DNA from 2 places in the Pseudomonas sp. B21-054 genome. Region 2 is predicted to be linked to the other one. Evidence: predicted binding sites of a transcription regulator. Region 2 holds the regulator's gene; the other holds the start of a gene.
What was found. Region 2 encodes sigma-54, which starts transcription at its own class of promoters, with help from an activator protein. Its sites were predicted from a motif close to ANTGGCATNNANNTTGCTNT; they were not measured.
Positions count from the first base shown of each region.

Region 1: LOY70_RS21225 (circularly permuted type 2 ATP-grasp protein) is a predicted target of sigma-54. The motif match lies at 5,205-5,224, and genes of this name have one in related genera.

Region 1 is NZ_CP087204.1:4,921,030-4,936,263, reverse strand. It holds gene LOY70_RS21260 (OmpA family protein) at 1-736, shown strand, start outside; gene LOY70_RS21255 (PLP-dependent aminotransferase family protein) at 937-2,379, shown strand; gene LOY70_RS21250 (translation initiation factor 2) at 2,465-2,938, shown strand; gene LOY70_RS21245 (YkgJ family cysteine cluster protein) at 3,086-3,340, shown strand; gene LOY70_RS21240 (START domain-containing protein) at 3,395-4,003, shown strand; gene LOY70_RS21235 (hypothetical protein) at 4,144-4,380, shown strand; gene LOY70_RS21230 (ribonuclease E inhibitor RraB) at 4,584-4,925, shown strand; gene LOY70_RS21225 (circularly permuted type 2 ATP-grasp protein) at 5,255-6,664, shown strand; gene LOY70_RS21220 (alpha-E domain-containing protein) at 6,675-7,625, shown strand; gene LOY70_RS21215 (transglutaminase family protein) at 7,622-8,425, shown strand; gene LOY70_RS21210 (c-type cytochrome) at 8,499-9,311, opposite strand; gene LOY70_RS21205 (acetyl-CoA C-acetyltransferase) at 9,922-11,127, shown strand; gene LOY70_RS21200 (3-hydroxyacyl-CoA dehydrogenase NAD-binding domain-containing protein) at 11,153-13,297, shown strand; gene LOY70_RS21195 (amidotransferase) at 13,387-14,103, shown strand; gene LOY70_RS21190 (magnesium and cobalt transport protein CorA) at 14,166-15,137, opposite strand.
Region 2 is NZ_CP087204.1:1,074,684-1,089,917, reverse strand. It holds gene hisD (histidinol dehydrogenase) at 1-550, opposite strand, end outside; gene hisG (ATP phosphoribosyltransferase) at 674-1,309, opposite strand; gene murA (UDP-N-acetylglucosamine 1-carboxyvinyltransferase) at 1,438-2,703, opposite strand; gene LOY70_RS04620 (BolA family protein) at 2,726-2,965, opposite strand; gene LOY70_RS04615 (lipid asymmetry maintenance protein MlaB) at 3,080-3,397, opposite strand; gene LOY70_RS04610 (phospholipid-binding protein MlaC) at 3,394-4,047, opposite strand; gene mlaD (outer membrane lipid asymmetry maintenance protein MlaD) at 4,059-4,526, opposite strand; gene mlaE (lipid asymmetry maintenance ABC transporter permease subunit MlaE) at 4,526-5,323, opposite strand; gene LOY70_RS04595 (ATP-binding cassette domain-containing protein) at 5,323-6,132, opposite strand; gene LOY70_RS04590 (KpsF/GutQ family sugar-phosphate isomerase) at 6,407-7,381, shown strand; gene LOY70_RS04585 (KdsC family phosphatase) at 7,382-7,906, shown strand; gene lptC (LPS export ABC transporter periplasmic protein LptC) at 7,914-8,483, shown strand; gene lptA (lipopolysaccharide transport periplasmic protein LptA) at 8,470-9,018, shown strand; gene lptB (LPS export ABC transporter ATP-binding protein) at 9,018-9,743, shown strand; gene LOY70_RS04565 (RNA polymerase factor sigma-54) at 9,908-11,401, shown strand; gene hpf (ribosome hibernation-promoting factor, HPF/YfiA family) at 11,478-11,786, shown strand; gene ptsN (PTS IIA-like nitrogen regulatory protein PtsN) at 11,799-12,263, shown strand; gene rapZ (RNase adapter RapZ) at 12,266-13,123, shown strand; gene LOY70_RS04545 (HPr family phosphocarrier protein) at 13,139-13,414, shown strand; gene LOY70_RS04540 (ZIP family metal transporter) at 13,634-14,524, opposite strand; gene LOY70_RS04535 (superoxide dismutase) at 14,555-15,166, opposite strand; gene LOY70_RS04530 (hypothetical protein) at 15,169-15,234, opposite strand, start outside.

The DNA.
Region 1 (15,234 bases), 3.0 Mb from region 2:
CAGCGAAGCGGCACTTGAGCAGGCCAGCACCGACTTCCAGAAGGTCAAGGAAGACGCCAACGTTTTACGGGCCGCCCCCCGGGACGTGATCCGCGCCGGCGAATCCCTGGCCCGTGCCGATCGCTTGTCCTCCTACTGGGGCAGCGGTGAGGATGTGCAGCATTACGCCTACCTGAGCCAGCGCTACAGTGCGATCGCCCGGGAACACAGTAATCAGCTACTCAATGAAGAGCGTGCGGCGAAGCTTGAACTGGAGCGCCAGCGCCTGCAATTGGCGTTGCGCGAATCCAAGCTGCTGAGCGTGCAGCAGCAAGGCAAATGGCTCGAAGAACAGATCATGGCGATGGCGACCACCCAGACCGATCGCGGCCTGGTGATGACCCTCGGTGACGTGCTGTTCGACACCGGCGAGGCGGAATTGAAGAACTCGGCCAACCGGGTCGTGCTCAAGATCGTGCAGTTCTTGCAGCTCAATCCCAAGCGCGTAGTACGCATCGAAGGCTACACCGACAGCACCGGCGGCAAGCAGGAAAATCTCAAGCTGTCGCGGGATCGCGCCCAGGCGGTGGCGGACGTGCTGGTGGATCTGGGGATTGACGAAAAGCGTATCCAGGTCGAAGGCTACGGTGACCAATACCCCGTGGACGTCAACGCTTCCGAACGTGGCCGCGCACAGAATCGTCGCGTTGAAATTGTGTTCTCCGACGAGAAAGGCCAGCTCGGCGCCGCCCGCTGAGGGCTGCGTCACTGGAAAACCCGGCCCCTTCAACGGCGCCGGGTTTTTTTGGGCCCGCAAATTGTCCTGTGAGGGGTACAGTTAGCGCTGTCACTCCCTTGTACTGTCGAGTAATCTGGCAACTGTCCCAGTACACTTCTAAACTGTGCCGGTATCGTTTCAGACAAGAATAAAATGCCCGTGAAATCGAGTGCTGCGTCATGACCAACCTCCTGCTCTATCAACGTATTGCTCAACAACTGGCTGAAGACATCCGCCGCGGTGTGTATCAGCCCGGAGAACGCGTGCCTTCGGTGCGCAAGATGAGTTCGCAGCTCAACGTCAGCCACGCGACGGTGCTGCAGGCCTACGCCAACCTTGAAGACCAGGGGCTGATCCGTGCGCGGCCGCAATCGGGTTACTACGTGCACCAGACCCCAGCCTTGACGGCGCCGACGCCGGACATCGCCCGGGTCGAGCGTCCGGGGCTGGTGACGCGCAGCAGCATCATCCAGCAGGTACTGGACGAGTCGCGCCGTGAAGGGGTGTTTCCCTTGGGGGCGGCGGTACCGAGCGTCGATTACTTGCCGGTGCGGGCGCTGCACCAGCAATTGGCCAAGGTCACGCGGTTCCACAGCCCGCGGGCGTTCAGCTACATGTTCAGCCCGGGCTTCGAACCGTTGCGACGTCAGGTGGCGATTCGCATGCGCGATGCCGGTGTGGTGGTGGATCCCTCCGAAGTGGTGATCACCCACGGCTGTGTCGATGCGCTGCAGATGTCCTTGCGCGTGTTGACCCGGCCAGGGGATCTGATCGCTGCCGAATCACCCACCTACTACGGCTTGCTACAACTGGCGGATCTGTTGGGGCTCAAGGTCATCGAGATACCCAGCGACCCGGTCACTGGCATGAGCCTAGAGGCCCTGCAACTGGCGGCCAACCAATGGTCGATCAAGGCGTTGGTGCTGACCACGCGCTTGAGTAACCCCTTGGGTGGGACGATGCCGGAGGAGCGGCAAAAGCAACTGTTACGCCTGGCGTCGGATTTCGACATTCAGATCGTCGAGGACGATATCTATGGTGAGCTGATGTTCGAGCAGGGGCGCACCAAGGCACTAAAAGCCTATGACCGGTTGGATCGGGTCATCTACTGTTCGAGCTTTTCCAAGACGTTGTCGCCAGGGGTGCGTATTGGCTGGATGATCGCCGGCAAATTCCAGCAGGAAATCCAGCGGCTCCAGACCTTCAGTACCCACTCGGCGTGCAGCGTCACGCAGATGGGCATTGCGGCGTATCTGGAAAATGGCGGCTATGACCGACACCTGCGTTATATCCGCCAGGAGTACCGCAAAAATCTCAGCGCCTTTCAGCTGGCGGTGCAGCAGTACTTTCCCGAAGGCACGCAGATGAGTCGGCCCACCGGCGGTTTCATCCTGTGGGTCAGCCTGCCGGGACGGGTCAATACCCAGGAATTGCATGTGCGGGCGTTGCAACAAGGCATCAGTATCGCGCCCGGGCTGATTTTCAGTAACACCGAGCAGTTCAACCACTGTATCCGACTGAACTGTGGCACGCCTTGGAACCGTGAGGCGGAGCGGGCCTTGATGACGCTGGGGCTGTTGGCCACTCAATTGTGCCAAGAGACTGCCAACGGATTTTTATAGGAATCAGCGGCTTAGCCTGATGTGCTTGTCAGCGTCTCATTATCAGGCGAGCATGGGGTTCTCTGCCGTAACTGCCGTTGTATTTATGAAAGCCATTGTTCCTGTCGCGTGGGTTTTGATCGGCCTGTTGACTGCCTTCCACACAGGAGGCGTCGTGGCGGCTTCGGCGCAGGATAAACCGGCCGTCAACGCCGCGCAAAATGCGCCGAAAAAACCGGCAGCGGTCAAAAAGGCACCCGCGAAAAAGGCAGCGCCCGTGAAGAAAAAACGCGCGCCAATCGCTTCCAAGAGCAAATCTGCCCACGAGATCGCCAAAAAACCACTGCCGCCGCCCAAGCTGGATTTGAGCCTGCCCCATGACATGGTCGAGAATCTGCAGCCACCGGGTAAGGTATTGTCACCCAAACATGAGCCACTGCTGCCTTCATTTTTTGGAGAGAAGCCCGGACCGTTCCAGCTCAATGGCCGTTTGCTGAGCAATGAAATGCAGCTGCCCCTGCGCAATCAGGAGCGTCATGAAGTGGAAGGGGCGGCGCTGGATTTCGAGTTCAAGCAGTAGATCTTGGCCATGCTTGCAGTCGTTGCTGACTGTCCAGTCATCTTGTTGCGGCGAAAAAACACACAAGCAGTAATTTAAAACGAGTGTTTTAGCCGCTACTCTGTGCCCTGTTACCAATCATTACTTGTCGTGAGGATGTTTGTCGTCATGAAGTGCCGTGAAGGCTGTGGCGCCTGCTGCATTGCCCCTTCCATCAGCTCGCCGATCCCTGGCATGCCCCAGGGCAAGCCGGCAGGAGAACGCTGCGTGCAGTTGTCGATCGATAACCTGTGCCGGATCTTCGGCGAGCCAGAGCGTCCGGCAGTATGTTCGGCGTTCGAAGCTGACATCGAAGTCTGCGGCAACAGCAGCGAAGACGCTATCCGCCTCATCGGTTGGTGGGAGCAAGTCACGGCAGCGTAATGGGTTAATGATCGGAACTGACATGAACGAACTTGGACAATAAGGAAAAGAATTATGGGTTCGCTGCATCGTATGGCTGTGTTGTGTGGGATGACCGTGTTGTTGGCATCGGCCGCCGCTCAGGCAGAAGACTGGCAAGTGGTCAAGGAGCAGGACGGTATCAAGGTTTCCCTCAGTGAAGTGGCCGGCTCCAAGTACAAGGCCTACCAGGGCGTGACCGTCATGAAAACCACCATGCCCAAGCTGCGGGCCCTGCAGGAAGATGTCTCGGGTGCCTGCGCCTGGATTCATGAATGCAAGAGCCAGAAACTGCTCAAGCACGAGGGCGACAAGAGCTGGACCTACACCCAGTTCAATACGCCGTGGCCGGTCAAGTCCCGGGACTCTGTGTTGGAAGTGACCACCGTCGAAGGCACCGATGGCAGCCTGACCCGCAACCTCAAGGGCGTGCCGAAGTACCTGCCCGAAGAGCCGGATTATGTGCGGGTGACCCAGGTTGAGGGCTTCTGGAAATTCGTACCCAAGGGCGCGGGCCAGGTCGAAGTGACCTATCAGGTCCACACCGATCCGGGTGGCAGCGTACCGTCCTGGCTGGCCAACAAATTTGTGGTGGACGCGCCGTTCAACACCTTGAAAGCCCTGAAGGAACGTGCCGAGAAATAATCGGCTATGCAACACCCCAAAAGACCGCCCTCGAGGCGGTCTTTTCGTACGTGCCGGCCAACAACCCGGCGGAACGATTGTTCAGCGCTCAATGTCGAGATGTACGTAAGCCAGGCCCTGAATTGATCGAGGAGAGACCGATGCAAAAGTGGGAGATCACTTTCGTTGATGACCACGGCGAAGCCATCGCCGAGCAGTTCGACTATGACCAAGAGCCCACCATGGAGCAGGCTGCGCAATTGATCCGCGAAAAGTTGCTACCCGTGCCCGCCAAGCTTGATCTCAATGACCTGGAAGGTCGCACCGAAGACCCAACGCTCAAGAACCTCAAATCCCAGCACAGCATCGAAATCATCAGCATTAAACCGATTTCATGAAATTCAGTGTCTGGCCCCGCTTGGCAGTGACCGCGACTTGCGGCTACTCTGCAATTGAGATCAGCGAAAGGATCGCGAAGGTCCGGTCTTGTCAGCTACATGCTTGTGTCCCGACGGTCAGTTGATGCCGTGCCATGCGCAACCCCTGGGTTGCTCATACGGGAAGACGGAAAGTCTATCCATCAGTTTGAGGAGGACGTTTCATGAGCACAGCCTATCAAGAAGACATCAGCACCAGTGTGCTTCGCCGCATGAAAGAAGGCGGTTTCGATTTCTCACAATTCCATCCCATCGAGTTCTACGCCATTTTCCCGGATGAGGAGCGGGCGCGCAGGGCAGCAGGTCAATTTCGGGGTGAGTCATTGAACGCACAGATCAGCGCCCGGGACGACGGGGCCTGGTCGTTGGAACTGAGCCGGGTGATGTACGCCACCTACGACGACATTGGAGACTTCGAGCAAGACTTCGAGGCCGTGGTTGAACCCTTGGGCGGCATCATCGAGGGTTGGGGCGTCAAACAGGAGATTCGGCGCCTGCAGGCCTGATACTTCACTTACTGCAACCAGAGCAACGGCTGACCTTTGTGTCGGCCGTTTTCATGTGTGCCCGCCAGCCGCCAACTGACCCCTGCCACACTCCTCCAGGTTTTGTACCTAACTGTATCCGCAGCAGGCTACGTCCTTTTTCCGTGTCTATGCTCAGGGTAGCCAGGCTATGCGTCGTGATGAGGCGTGGCGGTGGGGTAGGGGGGCATTGGCTGCACTACAAGGGTGCATGGCCTCCCGGTGGATAATCCAACCCTTTGATCAGGAAGCGTTTATGCCGATGGCACGGGCCTTGCGAAGCCGGATGTCAGGGTGACAAGGAGTACGGCATGATCCGCACCGGTTTTGATGAAATGTACGACGCCGACGGCCAGGTCCGCCCGCATTATCGGGCGTTTGCCCGTTGGCTGGCCGAAACCCCTGACGAGCTTCTGGCACAACGGCGGCGCGAAGCCGACCTGTTGTTTCATCGCGCCGGGATCACATTCACGCTCTACGGTGACGAGCAGGGAACAGAGCGCCTGATCCCTTTCGACACCATCCCGCGCAGCATTCCCGCCAGTGAATGGCGGGTCGTCGAGCGTGGCTGCATCCAGCGAGTCAAGGCGCTGAACATGTTCCTGGCCGACCTCTACCACGAACAACGCATCATCCGCGCCGGGATCATTCCGGCCGAGCAGGTGCTGGCCAACGAGCAATATCAACTGGCGATGCAGGGGCTGGACCTGCACCGCGACATCTATGCCCACATTTGCGGGGTCGACCTGGTACGCGACGGCGACGGCACGTACTACGTGCTCGAGGACAATCTTCGTACGCCCAGTGGCGTCAGCTACATGCTCGAAGATCGCAAGATGATGATGCGCCTGTTTCCCGAACTGTTCGCCGTCCAACGCATCGCGCCGATAGATCATTATCCCAATCTGCTGCTCGACACCCTGAAAAGCGCGAGCCCGCTGGACGATCCCAGTGTCGTGGTCCTCACTCCGGGACGTTTCAACAGTGCTTTCTTCGAACACGCGTTCCTGGCTCGGGAGATGGGTGTGGAACTGGTGGAAGGCGCTGACCTTTTCGTACGCGATGACAAGGTCTTCATGCGTACCACTGACGGGCCGAAAACCGTCGATGTGATCTATCGGCGCCTCGACGATGCGTTCCTCGATCCCCTGGCCTTCAACCCGGAGTCGATGCTCGGTGTACCAGGGCTGTTGTCGTCCTACCGTTCGGGCAACGTGGTGCTGGCCAATGCCATCGGTACGGGGGTGGCGGACGATAAGTCGGTGTACCCGTTCGTCACCGACATGATCCGTTTTTACCTGGACGAAGAGCCGATCCTGAAGAACGTTCCGACCTGGCAGTGTCGCAATCCTGCCGAGCTTTCCCACGTGCTGGCTAACCTTCCGGACCTGGTCGTCAAGGAGACCCAGGGTTCCGGCGGTTACGGAATGCTGGTGGGGCCGGCGGCGACGACGGCGCAGATCGATGCCTTCCGTGAGCGGATCAAGGCCAAGCCGCACGCCTATATCGCCCAGCCGACGCTGTCACTCTCGACGTGCCCGACCTTTGTCGAAAATGGCATCGCTCCACGGCATATCGACTTGCGGCCGTTTGTGCTGTCCGGCCGGGAAACCCGTGTGGTGCCCGGCGGCCTGACCCGTGTGGCGCTGCGCGAAGGGTCGCTGGTGGTGAACTCATCCCAGGGCGGTGGCACGAAGGACACCTGGGTGGTCGAGGATTGAAGGAGCTGCCATGTTAAGTAGAACCGCCTCGGACCTGTATTGGATGTCGCGTTACCTGGAGCGTGCGGAAAACCTCGCGCGGATGCTCGACGTCAGCTATTCGCTGTCGTTGATGCCCCAGGACGGGCGCGGTGACGGCCTGCACGAGTTGGCCATGCCGTTGCTGATCACCGGGACGCTGGACGATTACCGGGAACGCCACGGCGATTTGCATGCCGAGCGATTGCTGCACTTCTTTGCCCTGGACGCCGCCAACCCGGCCAGCATCTACAGCTGCCTCGGCTCTGCGCGGGCCAGTGCCCATGCGGTACGTGGGCGAATCACCGCCGACATGTGGGAAAACATCAACGCCACCTGGTTGGAAATTCGCGATATTGCCGAGCAAGGCTTGAGTCGCTACGGCATGAGCCGTTTCTGCGAGTGGGTCAAGGAACGGTCCCACCTGTTTCGAGGCGCAACCTACGGCACCATCATGCGTAACGATGCCTTCAGGTTCATTCGCCTGGGGACCTTTATCGAAAGGGCCGACAACACCCTGCGCCTGCTCGACGCCCGCTACGAAATGGCCGGCGATCAGGCCGACACGGTCAGCGATGGCACCGCCCACGCGTACTACCAGTGGAGCGCCTTGCTGCGGGCCTTGTCTTCCTTCGAGGCCTACACCGAGATCTACCGTGACGCCCCGGGTGCCCGCCATGTGGCTGAACTGTTGCTGTTACGCGCCGACGTGCCGCGCTCACTGCGCGCCTGCACTGAAGAAATCGAGCAGATTCTCGCGAGCCTGTCGGGCTCCAATGGCCGGCAGGCACAACGGCTGGGGGCGGAAATGGACGCGCGCCTGCGCTACACCGGTATCAACGAAATCCTCGACGGGGGCCTGCATGCCTGGCTCACCGAGTTCATCCCACTGGTCCGCGAACTGGGCAATGCCATCCACAGTTCCTACCTGGAGGTCATATGAGACTCTCAATCAGCCACGAAACGGCCTACCACTATGAAGATCAGGTTCGCGCGAGTATTCAGTACCTGCGTCTGACTCCCCACGACAGCGAACGCCAGCATGTGCTGAGCTGGCAGCTCGACCTGCCTCGGCCAGTGCGGGCGCAGCTGGATCCGTTCGGCAATATCCTTCATGTCCTTACGCTGGACGAGCCCCACGAAACGATCGTCATCGGTGCTCGCGGGCAGGTGGACATCGATCCGTTGCACGAAGCTGAACATGAGAGCCAATCGGCGCTGCCGTTCCTGCGGTTCACGCGGTTGACTGAAGCGGACGAGGCTCTTCGCGCCTTTGCCCAGCAGCAATGCAAGCAGCGCCGCGATCGCACGGCCTTGATCGATTTGATGCATGGGCTGAACCAACATATGAGCTACGCGCCGGGCTCCACTGAAATCGAGACCAGCGCGGCCCAGGCTTTTGCCGGTCGTAGCGGGGTGTGCCAGGATCACGCCCATGCCTTCCTGGCCTGCGTTCGCAGCCTGGGCATACCGGCGCGCTACGTATCGGGCTATCTGTTCGGCGACAACAGCGAACACCTGGCCAGTCACGCCTGGGCCGAGGCCTGGCTCGATGACGCCTGGTACAGCTTCGATGTGACCAACCAACTGGCCCGCCCGGAGCGACACCTGAAACTGGCCGTGGGCCTGGATTACCTGGACGCCTGTCCGGTGCGCGGCATGCGCCGTGGCGGCGGTTGTGAGCAGATGCATGCCAAGGTGGTCGTGACACCGGCGCCGCTGATCACCGTGCAACTTCAGTAACTGGTGGCTGATTCAATGTGACGAGGGGATTTATCCCCTCGCCACAGAGGTCAAGTCAGCCGCATACGTGGTCTTATTGGCCCAGAGGTGTTTTACGCCCCGCCATATGCTTCAAATACCCCACCAACAAATCCAGCTCCGAGTCCGGCAGCACTGCCTCCGAGAAACCCGGCATCTTGCCCTGGGGCCAGCGGCGCAGGCCCTGCGGGTCGCGGATATAGCGCTTGAGGAAGTCTCCCGAGAAGTACTCGGTAGGATTGAAGGGGATGTTCAAGTCCGGGCCGAACTGCGCATCGCCGGCGCCATTGAGGCGATGGCATGCCAGGCAGTTCTTCTGGAACAGCTCGAAACCTTTATTGATCGGATCGTCCTTGGCCAGCGTAGGCGATGGCAGCAGGGCCGGGAAGCGTTCGGCCACCGCTGACAGGCGCTTGATGCTCGCCACCGCGTACGGCCATTGTTCAGGGCTGATATGGCCCGCCTGAGGGTCCGTCCAGACCAGGTAGAAAGGTCCGGCGCTGTGTTTGCCTTCGCCCAGTGACGGCCAGGGTTTGGCAGGGTCTTCAATCGCCAGCCAGGCACGGGCGCCGCTCTTGTTGAGCAATGGCGCCGCGGGCATTTCGGCGGCGAAACCGTCCAGCGCCACGGCTTGCAGGTGGTCGTCCGGCTGGATGCCGATCAACAACGCTGTCAAAGGCACGGCGCGATAACTCATCGCTTTTTTGTAGGAAACATCTTCAGCGATCTGGACCGTTCGAGCTTCAGGATGCTTGAGCAGTTCTTCAGTTTGCCAGGTGCGAGTACCCGCGCCCAACTCCAGCACCAGTTGCGCGGCATACAGGGGCGTGCTGAGCAGCAACGCCCCGAACACAATGAGAGCTTTCAAATGGATCGTCTTCCATGTCGAGGGGGATGCCATAAAGGTTGGCACAGCCACCACCGCCGGAACAACGAACCCGTCACATTTTTTGGCGATACAACGTGCTGATGGTTCAGGTACCCGCGCGCAGGACTCAGCCGATCACCTTGGTGATATTCGGCAAAATCAACAGCAGCGTCGTGGCGAAGAGAATGAGTCCGGCTTGACGAACTTTCGAATGTTTGAACATTGGCTGACCCGCCTTTTTTGTTATTTCCTGAGGCCAGCCTGCATATCCATGGCGACTGGCGGTGCACTTCCTGTTTGACAAGTGCCTCGGCAAAACCCGACGACTTTCTTGTACAAGGATTACATTAGGGGCCCCAGCGCCGTTGGCTTAGATCCAATTCGTATCAGTTTCTAGCTAATTGCTATTAAAACGGCATGAGGCCTATTGCCAGCTTCTTGCTGGGCCTTTTGCTAGACAGCTTGCTTACCTGAATCGGTTAACCCGATAGCAGGCTACCGTTCGTCTGAGCGCCGTCGTCAACGGGGTTGAGCACTGCGGTCATTGAATCCCGCGCCGCTGGGCTTATGGTTGTAGGCATCGCATTACCCCCGTGGTTTCGAGGATGTCATGACCCAAGCTTTGATTTTCGACGCACTGCGCACGCCTCGCGGCAAAGGCAAGACCGATGGCGCCTTGCACAGCGTGAAGCCGGTAAACCTGATGGCTGGCCTGCTCATCGCTTTGCAACAACGCATGAGCCTGGACACCAGCCAGGTCGACGATATTGTGCTGGGTTGCGTAACGCCGGTGGGAGAGCAGGGCGCCGACATCGCCAAGACCGCCTCGTTGATGGCCGATTGGGATGTCAGTGTGGCGGGCGTGCAACTCAATCGGTTTTGCGCCTCGGGCCTGGAATCGGTGAACCTGGCGGCCATGAAAGTGCGATCCGGGTTCGAGGACCTGGTGGTGGCCGGCGGCGTCGAATCCATGTCCCGGGTGCCCATGGGCAGTGACGGCGGCGCCTGGGCGCTCGACCCGCAATCCAACCTGCACGGGCACTTCATTCCCCAGGGCATCGGCGCCGACTTGATAGCCACCCTGGAGGGCTTCAGCCGCGCGGATGTCGATGCCTATGCGCTGCACTCCCAGCAAAAAGCCGCGCGGGCCCGGGCTGACGGTTCGTTCGCCAAATCCCTGGTGGCGGTGCGGGACCAGAATGGCATCGTGCTGCTGGACCATGACGAATTCATTCGCGCCGACTCCACGCTAGAGAGCCTGGGCAAGCTCAAGCCGAGTTTCGAAGCCATGGGCCAGATGGGTTTCGACGGCACGGCGCTGCGGGTCTACAGCCATGTCGAACGAATCAACCATGTGCACACGCCGGGCAACAGTTCCGGCATCGTCGATGGCGCGGCGCTGATGTTGATCGGTTCCGAGTCCAAGGGGCGCGCCATGGGCCTGCAACCCCGGGCACGGATCGTCGCCACGGCCGTCACCAGCACCGACCCGACCATCATGCTCACCGGCCCGGCGCCGGCCACCCGCAAGGCCTTGGCCAAGGCCGGCCTGCGAGTGGAGGACATTGACTTGTTCGAAGTCAACGAAGCCTTTGCCTCGGTGGTGCTCAAGTTCATCAAGGACATGGCCATCGACCCCGCCAAGGTCAACGTCAACGGTGGCTCCATCGCCATGGGCCATCCCTTGGGCGCCACCGGGTGCGCAATCCTCGGCACCTTGCTCGATGAGTTGGAGGTGCGGCGCCTGCGCTATGGCCTGGCGACCCTGTGTGTCGGCGGCGGCATGGGCATTGCCACCGTTATCGAACGCCTCTGAGCCACGACTTCAAGGAACACTGCTGATGACCGATGCCATCCGTTATGAAACCGGCCAGGACCGGATCGTCGTCCTGACCCTGGACATGCCGGGCCAGAGCGCCAACACCATGAATGCCGCGTATCGCGAGGCCATGGCCGCTTGCGTGGCCCGTTTGGCCGCCGAGAAGGACACGATTGCCGGGGTGATCATCACTTCGGCCAAGAAAACCTTCTTCGTCGGCGGTGACCTCAACGAACTGATCAAGGTCGGCAAGCCCGAGGCCACGGCTTTCTACGAAAGGGTCCTGGGACTCAAGGCGCAGCTGCGTGCGTTGGAAACGTTGGGCAAACCGGTGGTGGCGGCCATCAACGGCGCGGCCCTCGGTGGCGGCTGGGAAATCTGCCTGGCCTGCCATCATCGCGTGGCCCTGGATCACCCATCGGTGCAGCTCGGCCTGCCGGAAGTCACCCTTGGCCTGTTGCCGGGCGGCGGCGGAGTGGTGCGGATGGTGCGCCTGCTCGGTTTGGAGAAGGCCTTGCCATATCTGCTGGAGGGGAAAAAGGTTCGCCCACAGCAAGCACTGCAGGCGGGGTTGATTGATGAATTGGCAGCTGACCATGACGAACTGCTGGCCAAATCCCGGGCCTGGATTCTCGCCAACCCAAGCGTGGTCCAGCCATGGGACGCGAAGGGTTATCAGATCCCGGGTGGTACGCCGTCGGACCCGAAAGTCGCGCAAATGCTGGCGATTGCCCCTTCAATTCTGCGTAACAAGACCCAAGGTTGCCTGCCGGCACCGGAGAAGATCCTCTGTGCCGCGGTGGAAGGCGCCCAAGTAGATTTCGACACGGCCCACCTGATCGAAACCCGCTACTTCACTGAGTTGACCACCGGCCAGGTGGCGAAGAACCTGATCGGCACCTTCTGGTTCCAGCTCAATGAGATCAAGGCCGGCGGCTCTCGCCCACGGGGTTTTGCGCCTTATCTGACAAAAAAAGTCGGCGTGCTCGGTGCCGGCATGATGGGCGCCGGCATTGCCTACGTCAGCGCCGTGGCCGGCGTCGAGGTGGTGCTCAAGGATGTCGACCTGGCTGCCGCCGAAAAGGGTAAAGCCCGTTCGGCGGTGCTGCTGGAGAAGAAGGTCGCCCGCGGTCAACTGACTGCCGAGCAACGCGAAGCCACGCTGGCGCGGATCCATACGACCGACAGCGACGCGGACCTGGCCGGTTGCGATTTGATCATCGAAGCGGTGTTTGAAGACCGTGTCCTGAAAGCCAAGGTGTCGGCCGCTGCCCAGGCGGTGGTGGGGCCGGACGCGGTGATGGCTTCCAATACATCGACTTTACCCATCAGCGGTTTGGCCATGGCAGTATCAGACCCGACGAGGTTCATCGGCCTGCACTTTTTCAGCCCCGTGGAAAAAATGGCCCTGGTGGAAATCATCAAGGGCGCCCGCACCAGCGACGAGACCTTGGCACGAGGCTTCGATTTCGTCCTGCAAATCAACAAGACGCCGATTGTGGTCAATGACAGCCGCGGCTTCTTTACCTCTCGCGTGTTCGGCACCTTTACCCAGGAGGGTATCGCCATGCTCGGTGAGGGCGTGAGTGCGCCGATGATCGAGACCGAAGCGCGCAAGGCCGGGATGCCGATCGGGCCGCTGGCGATCTCTGATGAAATTTCCCTCAGCCTGATGAGCCATATCCGCGCGCAAACCGCCAAGGACCTGCACGCAGAAGGGAAAACGCCGATTGAGCACCCGGCATTCGTCGTGATTGACTTGCTGCTCAACGAATACAAGCGGTCGGGCAAGGCCGCCGGGGCGGGGTTTTATGAATATCCGGCCGATGGGCAAAAGCATCTGTGGCCGGAACTCAAAAGCCGTTTCGAGAAAGCCGATGGGCAGATTTCGCCGCAGGATGTCCGTGATCGGCTGCTGTTCATCCAGGCCCTGGAAACCGTGCGTTGCGTGGAGGAAGGCGTTCTTACCTCGACAGCCGACGCCAACGTTGGCTCGATCCTGGGCATCGGCTTTGCGGCCTGGACCGGCGGTGCATTGCAGTTCATCAACCAATACGGCCTACAGGACTTTGTCGGCCGGGCCCAGTATCTGGCCGAACAATACGGCGAGCGTTTTTCACCGCCGGCCTTGTTGCTGGAGAAAGCCGCCAGGCACGAACTGTTCTGACAGACCCGGGGAGGGGCTTGCCTTGGGACCGTGTTTCAGGGCAGGCTCTGGGGTGTGCAATATTCCCATCATCGTGTCAGGTATTTTTTATGTCGCTACGCATCTGCATTCTGGAAACCGATATCCTGCGTCCGGAACTGGTCGACCAATATCAGGGTTACGGGCAGATGTTCCAGCGCCTGTTTTCACAACAGCCCGTGGCGGCCGAGTTCACGGTGTACAACGTGATGCAGGGGTACTACCCCAGCGATGACGAGCAGTTCGACGCTTATCTTGTGACCGGCAGCAAGGCTGATTCTTTCGGCAGCGACCCCTGGATTCAAACCCTCAAGACCTACCTGCTGGACCGTTATCAGCGTGGCGACAAGCTACTGGGCGTGTGCTTCGGCCATCAACTGTTGGCGCTGTTGCTGGGCGGCAAGACTGAACGCGCTACCCAGGGCTGGGGCGTCGGCACCCATCGCTACACACTCGCGGCCAAGGCGCCGTGGATGAGCCCGGTGATGGAAGAACTGACCTTGTTGATCAGCCATCAGGACCAGGTGACCCAATTGCCCGAAAATGCCACGGTCATTGCGTCCAGCGATTTCTGCCCGTTCGCCGCCTATCACATCAACGACCAGGTGCTGTGCTTCCAGGGCCATCCGGAATTCATCCACGATTATTCCCGGGCCTTGCTGGAGATTCGCCAGCAACACCTCGGCGAGCAGGTCTACAGCCAGGGCGTGGCGAGCCTCGCCCAGGAGCACCACGGCACCACGGTGGCGGAGTGGATGATGCGGTTTGTCGCTCAGAAGCAGCTGTGAGCTATAAGCTGCGAGCTACAAGTTAAGGGCTGCAATCCTGAGCTTGCAGCTTGCAGCTGTTCCTACAGCCATCCCGAGCGCTTGAAGCTCGCCCACAGCGCAGTACAACCCACTCCAATAAACCCCAGTACGAGAAAATACCCATAGTGCCAGGTCAATTCCGGCATGTTCTCGAAGTTCATCCCGTAGATGCCAGCCACTGCGGTAGGGAATGCCAGAATCGCCGCCCACGCCGCAAACTTGCGTTGCACTACGCTCTGGCGCGACGCTTCGAGCAGTACGCCAACCTCGATGGTCTGGCTGGCGATGTCGGCCAGGGTCGCCAGGTCTTCCATTTGCCGCGTGACATGAATCTGCACATCGCGGAAATATGGACTCATGTTTTTGTCGATGAAGGGAAAGTCCAGTCTCTGCAGTTCTTCGCTGATTTCCACCATCGGTGCCGCGTAGCGACGCAGGCGCAGCACATCGCGGCGCAGGCTATGGAGGTTCTGGATGTCTCGTTCGTTCAGGGCGCTGCACAGCACGTTGCGCTCCAGTTCATCGATCTCAGCGTGGATGGCCTCACCCACTGGCTGGTAGTTTTCAATGACGAAATCAAGGATGGCGTAGAGCACGAAATCTTCCCCATGCTCCAGCAGGATAGGACGTGCTTCACAGCGTTGCCGGACGTGGGCGTAGGACGCTGAGTGACCGTTACGGGCGGTGATGATGTAGCCCTTGCCGGCGAAGATATGGGTTTCGATGAACTGCAGCTTGCCGTCCTTGCGTATCGGCGAATACGTGACGATAAACAGCGCATCGCCAAAGGTCTCAAGCTTAGGGCGGCTGTGCTTTTCCATGGCGTCTTCGATCGCCAGTTCATGCAGGTTGAATTGGCGCTGCAGGTTGGTCAGTTCCAGGGCGCTGGGCTCTTCCAGGCCGATCCACACAAAGTGACCCGGTTTGGCCGCCCAGGCACTGCCTTCGTCGAGGGTAATGTTGGTGATTTTCTTTCCGGCGCTGTAAACCGCAGCAGCAACGACTCTACCCATAATGGTTATTCACTTCTTATTGGAAAATGGCAGTGGCAAGGCACTGTCCAGCTTAACGTGCCCTACCGGTTGAGAGTCAGCAAAATCTGCCAAGTTC
Region 2 (15,234 bases):
TACAAGCGGCGGCCAGCACCAGTTCGTTGATTTCACCCCGCGGCGTCGGGACGACCATGACCACTTCGGTCACGCCGGCCACCTTGGCCGGGATCGCGTTCATCAGCACCGAGGACGGATAGGACGCCTTACCACCCGGTACGTACAAGCCGGCACGGTCCAGCGGCGTGACTTTCTGGCCCAGCACCGTGCCGTCGGCTTCGGTGTAGCTCCAGGAGTCCTGTTTCTGTCTTTCGTGATAGTCGCGCACCCGCGACGCGGCTTTTTCCAGGGCTTCGCGCTGGGGCACGGTGATCCGGGTCAGGGCCAGCTCCAGACGCTCGCGCGGCAGGATCAGGTCGGCCATGGACGCCACTTGCAAGCCGTCGAATTTCTGGGTGAACTCCACCAGGGCTTCATCGCCACGCTCGCGCACGGCCTTGATGATGTCCAGCACCCGCTGATTGACCGAGTCGTCAGACACACTTTCCCAGCTCAGCAGATGATCCAGATGATGGGCGAAATCCGGGTCGGCAGCGTTGAGTCGGCGAATCGAAGTGGGAGCGGTCATAGCGAGGGCCTCATTAATGGCAAATGCTCAGGCGCCCTAAGCTACCAGTCCATTCGCGTGGGCACCTGAGAAAATTGGCTATGACACGGATAGACGGGCGCGACTCAAGGTCGCGCAGGTGAATCAGCCGCGGTGTCGCGATTCCACTGCCTTGCGCAGGGTATCGATCAAAGCCTGGATTCGGGCGTGTTGCATCTTCATCGAAGCCTTGTTGACGATCAGCCGGGAGGTGATGTCCGCGATGAAGTCCTGGGGCTCCAGGCCATTGGCCCGCAGGGTGTTGCCGGTGTCGACCACGTCGATGATCTTGTCCGCCAGGCCGATCAGCGGCGCCAGCTCCATCGAACCGTACAACTTGATGATATCGACCTGACGGCCCTGCTCGGCGTAATAACGCTTGGCAACGTTGACGAACTTGGTCGCTACCCGCAGGCGGCCCTTGGGCTCTGGCGCGCCGACTTTACCGGCCGTCATCAGCTTGCAACGGGCGATCTGCAGGTCCAGGGGCTCGTACAAACCCTGGCCGCCGTATTCCATCAGCACGTCTTTACCGGCAACGCCCAGGTCGGCGGCGCCATGTTCCACGTAAGTCGGCACATCGGTGGCACGCACGATCAGCAAGCGCACATCGGCCTGGGTCGTGGGGATGATCAGCTTGCGGCTCTTGTCCGGATTCTCGGTCGGCACGATGCCCGCTTCAGCCAGAAGCGGCAGGGTGTCGTCAAGGATGCGGCCCTTGGACAGTGCGATGGTCAACATGGGAAACGTCAGTCCTTATCAAGGTACTCATGCCCGGTCGCAAGCGGCGCCGGACATACATCGAGGGTGCAACCACCCTCGAATGAAACGAAATCAACGGATGCGTCCCTGCATCCATGCAACCAGAACTAGCCCGGTACGCGGCGGATCTTGGCGCCAAGCATCTGCAACTTCTCTTCGATGCACTCATAACCACGGTCGATGTGGTAGATACGATCGATGAGGGTATCGCCTTCGGCCACCAGGGCCGAGATCACCAGGCTGGCCGAGGCCCGCAGGTCGGTGGCCATGACTGGCGCGCCCTTGAGCTTCTCGGTGCCGGTGACAATGGCCGTGTTGCCTTCGACTTGGATCTTGGCGCCCATGCGGTGTAGCTCGTAGACGTGCATGAAACGGTTTTCGAAGATCGTCTCGATCACTGCGCCCGTGCCTTCGGCAATGGCGTTGAGGGAGATGAACTGGGCCTGCATGTCAGTCGGGAACGCCGGGTACGGAGCGGTGCGCACGTTGACGGCTTTGGGCCGCTTGCCGTGCATGTTCACTTCGATCCAGTCTTCGCCGCAGGTGACTTCGGCACCGGCTTCCTTGAGCTTCTCCAGGACGGCTTCGAGGATGGTCGGATCGGTGTCCTTGACCTTGACGCGGCCACCGGTGACGGCAGCGGCCACCAGGTAGGTGCCGGTTTCAATCCGGTCCGGCATCACCTTGTAGGTGGCCGAATGCAGACGCTCGACGCCATCGATGGTGATGGTATCGGTGCCGGCACCGCTGATCTTGGCGCCCATGGCGATCAGGAAGTTCGCCAGGTCGACCACTTCCGGCTCGCGCGCGGCGTTTTGCAGCACGCTGCGACCCTTGGCCAGGGCAGCGGCCATCATGATGTTCTCGGTACCGGTCACGCTGACGGTATCGAAGAAGAAATTCGCGCCGCGCAGGCCACCTTCAGGTGCCTTGGCCTTGATGTAGCCGCCTTCGACGTCGATCACCGCACCCATGGCTTCCAGGCCGCGAATGTGCAGGTCCACCGGACGCGAGCCGATGGCGCAACCGCCAGGCAGTGCAACTTCCGCCTCACCGAAGCGGGCAACCATCGGGCCCAGCACCAGGATCGACGCGCGCATGGTTTTCACCAGCTCGTACGGCGCAATCAGGGTCTTGATGGTGCGCGGGTCGATCTCGACGCTGAGCTTCTCGTCGATCACCGGCTCAATGCCCATGCGCCCGAACAGCTCGATCATCGTGGTGATGTCGTGCAGGTGCGGCAGGTTGGCCACGGTCACCGGGCCATCGCACAGCAGGGTTGCGGCCAGGATCGGCAGGGCGGAGTTCTTTGCCCCGGAAATACGGATTTCGCCATCAAGACGAACACCGCCGGTAATAATCAATTTATCCATAAGAATCTCGACGCCCTTGGGCTCAGGTGCGCTCGGCCCAGGCCGCGCTGCTGAAAAATTTCATAGTGACCGCGTGGATGCTGCCATCGGCGATCCATGGGTTCAAATGGGCATAGACTTGCTGTTGACGCTTCACCGGGCTCAACGCCGCCAGTTCATCGCTAATCACGTTCAGCTGAAAGTTGCAGCCTTCGCCCTCAACTTCAATTCGAGTTCCGGGCAGCTTTCCTTCGAGGAAGCTCTTCACTTCTATGGCCTGCATGCTCAACCTCAATCGGCGCCCTGTGCGCGCGGGTCGCACATCATACAAAAAAGCCCCGCGCCTGCGAACCCCGCGAAGCAGGACTCTGACGGGGGGCTTTTTCAAGGATGTGGGTCAGGGGTGCACAAGCAGCTCGGTCAGTTCGCTGACCTGGGCTATCTCACGCATGTCTTCGGGCATCCCTTGGATGCTCCACGTTTTACCGGCAGCCTTGGCGTCCCGCATAAAGCACAGCAGCAGCGACAGACCGACACTGCTGGACTTCTCGACGCCCGAGCAGTCAATCACCAGCTCGGCGCCTTTGGCGGACCTGATCAGCGCCTGGCCTTGCTTGCGCAGGGTCGGACCGGTGCGATAGTCCAGCACGCCGCGGAGCATCAGCTCGCCGGCCTCACCCAGACGAACGGCTGACTCGCTTGTCAACTCACTCATTGCGCCTGCTTCTCTTGGGCATCTTGGGCCACTTCCTTGGCCTTGGCCACTTCACCGGCCCAACCGTTGATGGTCTTGTCCAGATCATTGCCATTGCGCTGCATCGCGTCGGCGAACTGATCACGGAACAGCTTGCCGATGTTGATGCCATTGATGATCACGTTGCGCACTTTCCACTCGCCGTTGATGTTCTCGAGTGTGTAGGACACAGGATAGACCGCGCCGTTACTGCCCTTGACCTGCATGTCGACGCTGGTGCGGTTACCGCTTTCGTCCTTGGCCGGCGAAACGGTGATGCCCTGGTTGTTGTACTCGAGCAGGGCATTGCCATAGAACTGCATCAGGCTGCGCTTGAAGTTTTCCTGGAAGCGGGTCATCTGCGCAGGGGTAGCCTTGCGCGAATACTTGACGGTCATGATGCTCTTGGAGATGCCGTCGGCGTCCACCACCGGGCCGACGATACCGTTCAGCGCATCATAGAACGCCCCCGGGTCCTGCTTGTACTTCTCCTTGTTGGCGGCAAGATCCGCCAGCAACCGATTCGTGGTGTCCTGGATGATGTCGTGAGCCGAAGGCGCGGCCACGGCGTTGGCCATCAACGGCAGCGTCGCGAGCAACACCAACAGGCCACGTCGCAAGATAGAGATCATTCAAAAGCTCCTCATTTGGCGTCTTTGCTAACGGTATTGAGCAGGAATTTACCGATCAGGTCCTCGAGCACCAGCGAAGACTGGGTATCGTGGATGGTCTCGCCATCCTTGAGCAGCTTGTCTTCCCCGCCCACGCTGATGCCGATGTATTTCTCGCCCAGCAACCCAGCCGTGAGGATAGATGCAGTGGAATCAGTCGGCAGGTTATCCACGCGCTTTTCCAGCTGCAGCGTCACCCGACCAGTGAAACTGTCACGGTCCAGATCGATTGCCGTGACCTTGCCGATGGTTACACCGGCCATGGTCACCTTGGCTCTGACCGTCAAACCGGCGATATTGTCAAAATAAGCATAAAGTTTATAAGTATCGGTGCTTGCCGTCGGCGCCAGGCCACTGACTCGCAGGGCCAGCAGCAGCAAAGCCAGGATGCCAGCCAGCAAGAAAAGGCCGACACCGATTTCCAGGGTGCGGTTTTGCATCAGAAATCTCCAAACATCAAGGCGGTCAGAATAAAGTCAAGGCCCAGGACCGCCAGCGAGGCGTACACCACGGTCTTGGTTGTGGCACGGCTGATCCCCTCTGACGTGGGCTCACAGTCATAGCCTTGAAACACGGCGATCCAGGTCACCACGAAAGCGAATACGGCACTTTTGATAACGCCGTTGAGCACATCGTCGAGAAAGTCGACGCTGTTCTGCATGTTGGACCAGTAGGAACCTTCATAGACCCCCAGCCAGTCGACGGCCACCCATGAGCCCCCCCAGATCCCCACGACGCTGAAAATGATCGCCAGCACCGGCAGGGAAATGAAGCCGGCCCACAGGCGCGGGGCAACGATGTATTTAAGCGGGTCGACCCCGATCATTTCCAGGCTGGACAGCTGCTCGGTGGACTTCATGTTACCGATTTCGGCCGTCAGCGCCGAACCGGCACGCCCGGCGAACAGCAGCGCAGTCACCACCGGCCCGAGTTCACGCAACAACGTCAGCGCGACCATCTGCCCGACTGCCTGCTCCGAACCGTAGCTGGACAGAATACTGAAGCCCTGAAGCGCCAGCACCATACCGATGAAGATCCCCGAGACCACGATGATCACCAGGGACATCACGCCCACCGAGTGCAACTGCTTGACCAGCAGGCCAAAACCGCCGCCCGTCGAGTTGCGCCCAAACAAGGCGTGCATCAGAAACAGCGAGGAACGACCCAATATCGCCACCACGTCGATGCCGGAACGGCCGAACAGGCGAACTCTTTCTATCAGTGATTTCTTGCGCATCAGCGCTTCCCCAGCAGATCGGTACGGTAATCCGTGGCCGGAAAATGGAACGCCACCGGGCCGTCCGGATCACCTTTCATAAATTGGCGAATGCGCGGGTTGTCAGAATCCTTCAGCTCCTGGGGCGTGCCCTGCCCCAACACCTGGCCGTCGCCGACAACATAGATGTAGTCGGCAATACTCGCGGTTTCAGCCAAGTCATGGGACACCACGATGCTGGTGATGCCCAGCGCATCGTTGAGCAGGCGGATCAGGCGCACGAGCACGCCCATGGCGATCGGGTCCTGCCCGACGAAGGGTTCGTCGTACATGAGGATCTTCGGATCGAGGGCAATCGCTCGCGCCAGCGCAACCCGGCGCTTCATGCCACCGGACAACTCGTCCGGCATCAAATCGAGGGCGCCACGCAGCCCGACCGCCTGCAACTTGAGCAGGACGATGTCGCGGATCATCTCTTCCGGTAGGTCGGTATGAACCCGCAGAGGGAACGCCACATTCTCGAAAACGTCGAGATCGGTAAACAGCGCACCACTCTGGAACAACACCCCCATGTGCTTGCGCGCATCGAACAGATCGCCGCGCGACAGTTCGGGAAGATTCTGGCCGTTGACCCAGACTTCGCCCGCATTGGGACGCAGTTGTGCACCCATCAGGCGCAGCAGTGTGGTCTTGCCACACCCGGAAGGCCCCATGATACCGGTCACCTTGCCGCGCGGGATGCGAATATCAATGTCATTAAAAATGCTGCGCGTCCCTCGCTTGAAGGACAGTCCCTTCAGCTCGACCGCGTAGGCGTTGTCGGCACTCATCTAAACTCCTTGCGATGCAGCCTCACATTCGAACGCCCAGGCCAGCCGACCAACGCCGGTACCGCCGGGCATGCGAACCGGCGGCGAACTATATCACTGCAACAGCCAAGCGCCCAAGACCAACCCTGCGCCCGTTAAGCCTGGTTTAAGGTAAAAAGCCACATTTTATGTCGAACCTTGCGACCCCTTGAACAAAGCATGACGAACTTACGTGAGGGAATTGTTCATTGCCGCTATAATCGCCGCCTTTTCATCGGGCTATACGATTTCTGACATGAGCCAATCCAGCGACCTGATTCAATCGGCACAACGTACCATCCGCCTCGAGCTCGAAGCCGTACAAGGCTTGCTGCCCCATATCGACGCTGATTTCGTACGCGCCTGCGAGATGATTCTGGCCAGCAAGGGCCGCGTGGTCGTGGTCGGCATGGGCAAGTCCGGGCACATCGGCAACAAGATCGCCGCCACCCTGGCCAGCACCGGCACCACGGCCTTTTTCGTCCATCCGGCAGAAGCCAGCCACGGTGACATGGGCATGATCACCCGGGACGACATCATCCTGGCCCTGTCCAACTCCGGCTCCACCAATGAGATCATCACCCTGCTGCCGCTGATCAAGCGCTTGGGCATCCAGTTGATCAGCGTCACCGGCAATCCGGATTCGCCGCTGGCCAAGGCCGCCGAAGTGAACCTCAACGTCCATGTCGAGCACGAAGCCTGCCCGCTGAACCTGGCGCCCACCTCTTCCACCACCGCGGCGCTGGTCATGGGTGATGCACTGGCTGTCGCCCTGCTGGAAGCGCGCGGGTTCACCGCTGAAGATTTCGCCTTTTCCCATCCGGGCGGCGCCCTGGGCCGTCGCCTGTTGCTGAAAGTCGAGAACGTGATGCATGCCGGCCAGGAGTTGCCGCAGGTACTGCGCGGCACGCTGCTCAAGGACGCACTCATGGAGATGACCCGCAAGGGCCTGGGCATGACGGTCGTTCTCGAAGCCGACGGCAAGCTCGCCGGGATCTTCACCGACGGCGACCTGCGCCGCACCCTGGACCGCACCATCGACATCCACAGCGCGACCATCGAGCAAGTCATGACGCCCCATGGCAAGACCGCACGCGCCGAGATGCTCGCCGCCGAGGCCCTGAAAATCATGGAAGACCACAAGATCAGCGCCCTGGTGGTCGTCGACGACGAAGACCGTCCGGTGGGCGCCCTGAATATGCACGACTTGCTGCGTGCGGGAGTCATGTAAATGAACACAGACCTGCTGCAACGTGGCAAAGCGATCAAACTGGCCGTGTTCGACGTGGACGGCGTGCTGACCGACGGCCGCCTGTATTTCCTCGAAGACGGCAGCGAATTCAAGACCTTCAACACCCTCGACGGCCAGGGCATCAAGATGCTGATGGCCGCCGGCGTACAGACCGCTATCATCAGCGGCCGCAAGACCCCGGTGGTCGAGCGGCGCGCAAAGAACCTTGGCATCCCGCACCTTTACCAGGGTCGCGAAGACAAACTGGTGGTGCTGGACGAACTTTTGGGCCAACTCAACCTAAGCTACGAACAAGTCGCCTACCTCGGTGACGACCTGCCTGACCTGCCGGTGATTCGCCGGGTCGGCCTGGGCATGGCCGTCGCCAACGCGGCCGCGTTCGTACGCGAGCACGCCCACGGCATTACCACGGCACGAGGCGGCGAAGGGGCCGCGCGTGAATTCTGTGAACTGATCCTGCGCGCCCAGGGCCGCCTCGAAGCGGCCAACGCCGCGTACCTGTGAGCCATTTATGCTGAGCAAGAAGATTCGCACCATCGTGGTGTTCGGCTGTATCGCGGCGATTTTCGCGGCGGTGGGCTACTGGAACATCAGCCCGGAACGCTTTCTCGACCAACCCGCGGCCACGGTCGAAGAAAATATCGACTGGTACGCGACCAACACGCATACCCTGCAATACCTGCCCGATGGCAAAGTGCAGTATGAGATGACGTCCGACAAGGTCGACCATGTAAAGGCCACTGATATTACGCTGGTGACCAAGCCGGACCTGAACATGTTCCGCGGCACCGAGTTTCCGTGGCACGTGCAGAGCCTGCGGGCCGAGGTCAACTCCGGGGGCACTGAGGTGGAACTGATCGATTCGGTCCGCGTGGCCCGGACCGATGAGAAAAACCGCACGACCATCATCACCAGCAGTCGCATGACCGTGTTCCCACAGCAGCAATATGCGCAGACCGAGCAACCCGTTAGAATCGACGGCGCCGGAGGGGTATCGACCGGCACGGGAATGAAAGCGTATTTGAAGGAAAGCAGGATACACCTGCTATCGAACGTAAGAGGACAGTATGAAGCTCGCTAAAACCCTCCCTATTTTGCTCAGTCTGGGCGCAGCACTGGGAAGCGCGAGCGCCTGGGCTCTTCCCAACGATCGTGACCAACCTATCCGCATCCAGGCCGACGACGCCCAGCTGGACGACAAGAACGGTGTAGCCACCTACAAGGGTGACGTGATCATCACCCAGGGCTCGATGAAGGTCACCGGCAACACCGTGACCATTACCCGCACCCAGTCCGGCGATATCGACGTGGTGACCTCGGTGGGCAACCTGGCCTACTTCGAACAGATCCAGACCGCCGGCGACACCAAGCCTGTGCAAGGCTACGGGGTGACCATCCAGTATCACGCATCCCAGGACCGTGTCGTGCTGATCGACCGCGCCAAGGTCGTCGACAAGGACGGCAACGTCACCCAAGGCGAGAAAATCGTCTATGACACGAACAAAAAACTGGCCAGCGCCGGTCGTGCCACCGGCAGCAAGGTCACCGAATCGCGCCCACGCATCGACATGGTGATCCAGCCGAAAAAGAAAACCGACGAGCAGAAGGCCCCGTAATGGCAACTCTGAAAGCTCAGCATCTGGCCAAGAGCTACAAGAGCCGCCAAGTCGTGCGTGATGTCAGCCTGTCTATCGACAGCGGCCAGATCGTCGGCCTGCTCGGCCCCAACGGCGCGGGCAAGACCACCTGCTTCTACATGATCGTCGGCCTGGTCCAGGCCGATCAGGGCCGCGTGCTGATCGACGACCTGGACGTCAGCCACCAGCCGATGCACGGCCGGGCAAAGGCCGGCATCGGCTATCTGCCACAGGAAGCGTCGATCTTCCGCAAGCTGTCGGTGGCCGACAACATCATGGCCATCCTCGAGACCCGCAAGGAGCTCGACAAGGCCGGCCGCCGCCAGGAGCTGGAAAGCCTGCTGCAGGAATTCCACATCAGCCACATCCGCGACAACCTGGGCATGAGCCTGTCCGGCGGCGAACGACGCCGCGTGGAAATCGCCCGCGCCCTGGCCACCGCGCCGAAATTCATCCTGCTCGACGAACCGTTCGCCGGCGTGGACCCGATTTCGGTGGGTGACATCAAACAGATCATCCATCACCTCAAGGCCAAGGGGATCGGCGTGCTGATCACCGACCACAACGTGCGCGAGACCCTGGATATCTGCGAAACCGCCTATATCGTCAATGACGGCCAACTGATCGCCGAAGGCGATTCCGCGGCCATCCTGGCCAATGACCTGGTCAAGGAAGTGTACTTGGGCCATGAGTTCCGCCTGTAAGCGCAAAGTGTCTGGCCAATCGCCAGGGCGTCGCTAATTTTATTATGGCGACGCCCTAGGCAAACACTTCAGTTTCAGGCATATAATTTGCTTAAGTTTGGCGCTTCGGCGCCCTGTAGTGGATGGCGCATGTGCGCCGGCGAATAAGGTGTTAAGCCCCTGCCATGAAACCATCGCTAGTCTTGAGAATGGGCCAGCAGCTGACGATGACACCGCAGCTGCAACAGGCCATCCGCCTGCTCCAATTGTCGACCCTGGACCTGCAACAGGAAATCCAGGAGGCCTTGGAGTCCAATCCGATGCTCGAACGCCAGGAAGAAGGCGACGACTTCGACAACACCGATCCGCTGGCCGATAACGTCGAGCAAAAAACCAATACCGAAATTCCGGAACCCTCCTACCAGGAAGCCGCCCCGACGGTGGATAACCTTGAGGATGGCGAATGGAATGAACGCATCCCCAACGACCTGCCCGTGGACACTGCCTGGGAAGACGTCTACCAGACCAGCGCCAGCAACCTGCCCAGCAGCGATGACGACGAGTGGGACTTCACCACCCGTACCTCTGCCGGCGAGAGCCTGCAAAGCCATCTGCTGTGGCAGCTGAACCTGGCGCCGATGTCCGATACCGATCGCCTGATCGCCGTGACCCTGATCGATTGCATCAACAATCAAGGCTACCTGGACGAGACCCTCGAAGAAATCCTCGAAGCCTTCGACCCCGAGCTGGACATCGAGCTGGACGAAATCGAAGCCGTCCTCCATCGCATCCAGCAGTTCGAACCGGCCGGCATCGGTGCCCGCAACCTGGGCGAATGCCTGCTGCTGCAACTGCGCCAGTTGCCTGCCAAGACGCCATGGCTGGCCGAAGCCAAGCGATTGGTCACCGATTACATCGACCTGCTGGGCGGTCGCGACTACAGCCAACTGATGCGCCGCATGAAACTCAAGGAAGACGAGCTGCGCCAGGTGATCGAACTGGTCCAGAGCCTCAACCCGCGCCCTGGCTCGCAGATCGAGTCCACCGAACCCGAATACGTGGTCCCTGACGTGATCGTGCGCAAACACAACGATCGCTGGCTGGTGGAACTCAACCAGGAGTCGGTGCCCAAGCTGCGGGTCAATGCCCAGTACGCCGGTTTCGTCAGGCGCGCCGACACCAGCGCCGACAACACCTTCATGCGCAACCAGTTGCAGGAAGCACGCTGGTTCATCAAGAGCCTGCAAAGCCGCAACGAAACCCTGATGAAAGTCGCCACCCAGATCGTCGAGCATCAGCGCGGCTTCCTGGAGTACGGCGACGAAGCGATGAAACCGTTGGTCCTGCATGACATTGCCGAGGCGGTGGGCATGCACGAGTCGACGATATCCCGGGTAACCACCCAGAAATTCATGCATACCCCCCGGGGCATCTATGAATTGAAATACTTTTTCTCCAGCCATGTCAGCACCTCCGAAGGCGGCGAATGCTCGTCCACGGCCATCCGCGCGATCATCAAAAAACTGGTCGCTGCGGAAAATCAGAAAAAGCCGTTGAGTGACAGCAAGATCGCTGGTTTACTGGAGGCACAAGGCATTCAGGTGGCCCGCCGTACCGTCGCCAAATACCGCGAGTCCCTCGGGATCGCACCTTCGAGCGAACGCAAGCGGTTGATGTAACGGGCCACGCCACAGCGTTCCAGTGGCAGGCATTTCTGCCTGCCGCTTTATGCACTGGCAACGAAGGAGAAGCTGTATGCAAGTCAACATCAGTGGACACCAACTGGAAGTGACCGAACCCCTGCGCACCTATATCGGCGAAAAACTCGACCGATTGGAGAGGCATTTCGACAAGATCACCAACGTGCAAGTCACGATGAACGTCGAGAAGCTGCTGCAGAAGATCGAAGCCACGCTGCATATCCCCGGCGGAGAAGTGGTCGCCAACGCGGAGCATTCAGACATGTATGCCGCAATTGACCTGCTGACCGACAAGCTGGATCGCCAACTTAAAAAGCATAAGGAAAAGACCCAGAGCCTCCTCCAGGGCGCAACCGGTCGTTAACCCCCCCAATCCATGATCCGACTAGAATCCATCCTGACCCCCGGCCGTTCCATGGTGAACGCGCCGGGCGGCAGTAAAAAGAAAGCCCTCGAACAAATCGCCAACCTGATCCACCGCGAAATGCCGGATCTGGAAATGCAGGACGTCTTCGAGGCCCTGGTTGCCCGTGAAAAACTCGGTTCCACCGGTTTTGGCAACGGCATCGCCATTCCTCACTGCCGCCTCAAGGGTTGTACCGCGCCCATCAGTGCGCTGTTGCACCTTGAAGCCCCCATAGATTTCGACGCCATCGATGGCGCACCGGTCGACCTGCTGTTCGTACTGCTGGTCCCGGAAGCGGCTACCGATGCGCATCTCGAGCTGCTGCGCCAGATTGCCAGCATGCTGGACCGCAAGGAAGTTCGCGAAAAACTGCGCAGCGCACCGAGCAACGAAGCCTTGTATCAGGTTGTCCTGGACGAGCAGAACGGTCATTAAACATGCGCATGATCATTGTCAGTGGCCGCTCCGGCTCCGGTAAAAGCACGGCGCTCAATGTGCTTGAGGACAACGGCTACTATTGCATCGATAACCTCCCGGCCGGCCTGCTGCCGGAGCTGGCCGAACGCGCCTTGATCCACACTGAACTGGCGCAACCGCTGGTGGCGGTGTCCATCGATGCACGCAACCTGCCAAGCCATCTGTCGCGCTTCCCCGAGTTGCTGGAGGAAGTACGCAACCGGCATATCCAATGCGATGTGCTGTACCTGGACGCCGATGAAGAAACGCTGCTCAAGCGCTTTTCCGAAACCCGTCGACGTCACCCGCTGAGCAACGCCAGCCGTTCCCTGGCTGAAGCCATTCATGACGAAAGCCACCTGCTCGGCCCGATCGCCGACCTGGCGGACCTGAAGGTCAACACCACGAACCTGAACCTGTATCAGCTACGCGACACCATCAAGTTGCGCCTGCTGAACCAGCCGGAGCCAGGCACGGCGTTCCTGGTGGAATCCTTCGGTTTCAAGCGTGGCATGCCGGTAGACGCCGACCTGGTGTTCGATGTGCGCTGCCTGCCCAACCCTTATTGGAAACCGGAATTGCGTGAGCAGTCCGGGCTCGACCAGCCGGTGATCGACTACCTGGCCGCCCAGCCGGATGTCGAAGACATGTACCAGGATATCTCCAGCTACCTGCTCAAATGGCTGCCCCGCTTTGCCGCGAGCAACCGCGCCTACGTCACGATAGCCATCGGCTGCACGGGTGGCCATCACCGCTCTGTCTACCTGACCGAACGCCTGGGTCAGCTCCTGCAACAATCCCTGAAGAACGTCCAGGTTCGCCACCGCGACCTCAGCTAAAGGATTCACATCGCGATGCCTGCTCGGGAAATTGAAATCATCAACAAGCTGGGCTTGCATGCCCGTGCGTCGGCCAAGTTCGTCGGGATTGCCGGTCAATTCAAGGACACCACCATCCGGGTCGGGCGCACGCCTGAGTCTACGGTCGACGGTAAAAGCATCATGGCGATGATGATGCTCGCAGCCGGCAAGGGCACCAAAATCCACCTGCAAACCGAAGGTGATCGAGCGCAGGAAGCGATGGATGCCCTGGTGGACCTGATCAACAGGTATTTCGACGAAGGCGAATAATTCCCCTGTGGTGCAGGCGCGGATTGATCGTTCCCACGCGCAGCAAAGGAATGCATCCTGTGACGCCCTGCGTCACCTTGCAGAAGCGGAACGCGGAGCGTCCCTGGCGGCGTTCCCACGCGGGAGCGTGGGAACGATCAAAAACCAGATCGCTCTAGTTCCCTGCGCGACAGCGCAGCGTCGAAGACGCGGCGGCTCCCTCGCCACAAAGGCATTGCGTCACGCCAACGCCGTATCCATCACCATCATCAGGCAAAACCCCACCAGCAACCCCAGGCTCGCCAGCTTGTCGTGGCCATTGCGGCGTGATTCGGGAATAACCTCATGAGTCACCACCAGCAACATCGCCCCGGCCGCCAGTGCCAACCCCAGGGGCAGCAGCATCTCGGCCAGGCTCACCAACCAGGCGCATAACAACGCGAACACTGGCTCGACCACCCCTGACGCGGCGCCAATCAGGAACGCCTTGACCCGCGACATCCCAGCCGCAGCCAGCACCAGTGCGATCACCAGCCCTTCCGGTACATCCTGCAAGGCGATCCCCATTGCCAGGCTATCGGCATCGGGCATGCCGCCACCCGCCGACACGCCAACGGCCATTCCTTCGGGAATGTTGTGGGCCACGATGGCAAACACGAACAACCAGATCCGCGGCGCGATGATCGGGCGTCCGGGCGTCTCTATCAGCCTTGCGGGGCTGGCTGACACCTTGCGATCCACCAGATACAGCCCGAAGGCCCCCAGCAGGATGCCGAAGCTGATCAGGCCACTGGCCGCCCAAGGCGTGAGCCCCAGCTGTTCGGCCGCGGCAATGCCCGGCACGATCAGCGAAAACGCCGTGGCGGCCAGCATCACGCCAGCACCGAAGCCCAACAACGAATCACTCACGGCCTGGGGCATGCGCCGGATGACCAGCACCGGCACGGCGCCCAACGCCGTACCCAAGGCGCATAACCCACCGCCCTGCAGCGCACGCAACAGTCTCGGCTCCAGGTCCAGCCACGCCAGGCCCTGGGCCGCCAGCAATGTCATTCCGGCCAACAGCAACAACGATCCCAAGGCGTAGCGGAACATCCGCCCGCTCCCTATCGCCAGCGTTTCAGTATCCATAGTCAGCCTTGGATGATTTTCATGAGGCAGTCAGGCCAGCGCAGCCTGGTAACGGCGTGCGACTTCCGGCCAGTTGATCACGTTGTAGAACGCGTTGATGTATTCAGGCCGACGGTTCTGGTACAGCAAGTAATAAGCGTGTTCCCAGACGTCCAGGCCCAGGATCGGCGTGTGCCCGTTCATCAACGGGCTGTCCTGGTTGCCGCTGCTTTCCACCACCAAAGTCTTTTTCGGGGTCACGCTCAACCAGGCCCAACCGCTGCCGAAACGGGTCAGCGCCGCTTTGGTGAAGGCTTCCTTGAATCGCTCGAGACCACCCAATTGCGCTTCGATCGCGGCGGCCAGGGCCCCTTCGGGTTGCCCCCCGCCCTGGGGCGCCATGACCTCCCAAAACAGCGAATGGTTGGCGTGGCCACCGCCCTGGTTGATCACTGCGGCCCTGAGGCCTTGCGGCAATTGCTCGACGCTGGCCAGCAATTTTTCCACGGGCCAGCCGGCGTATTCAGTGCCGTCGACCGCAGCGTTGAGGTTGTTGATGTAAGTCTGGTGATGCTTGGTGTAGTGGATCTCCATGGTTTGCGCATCGATGTGCGGTTCCAGGGCGTCGTAGGCGTAGGGCAATGCAGGCAAGGTAAAAGCCATTTTCAATGAACTCCGTAATGAACAGGGGCGTTGCGCTGCCGGGGCGAAGCGGCATTGCAGTGCAGCAG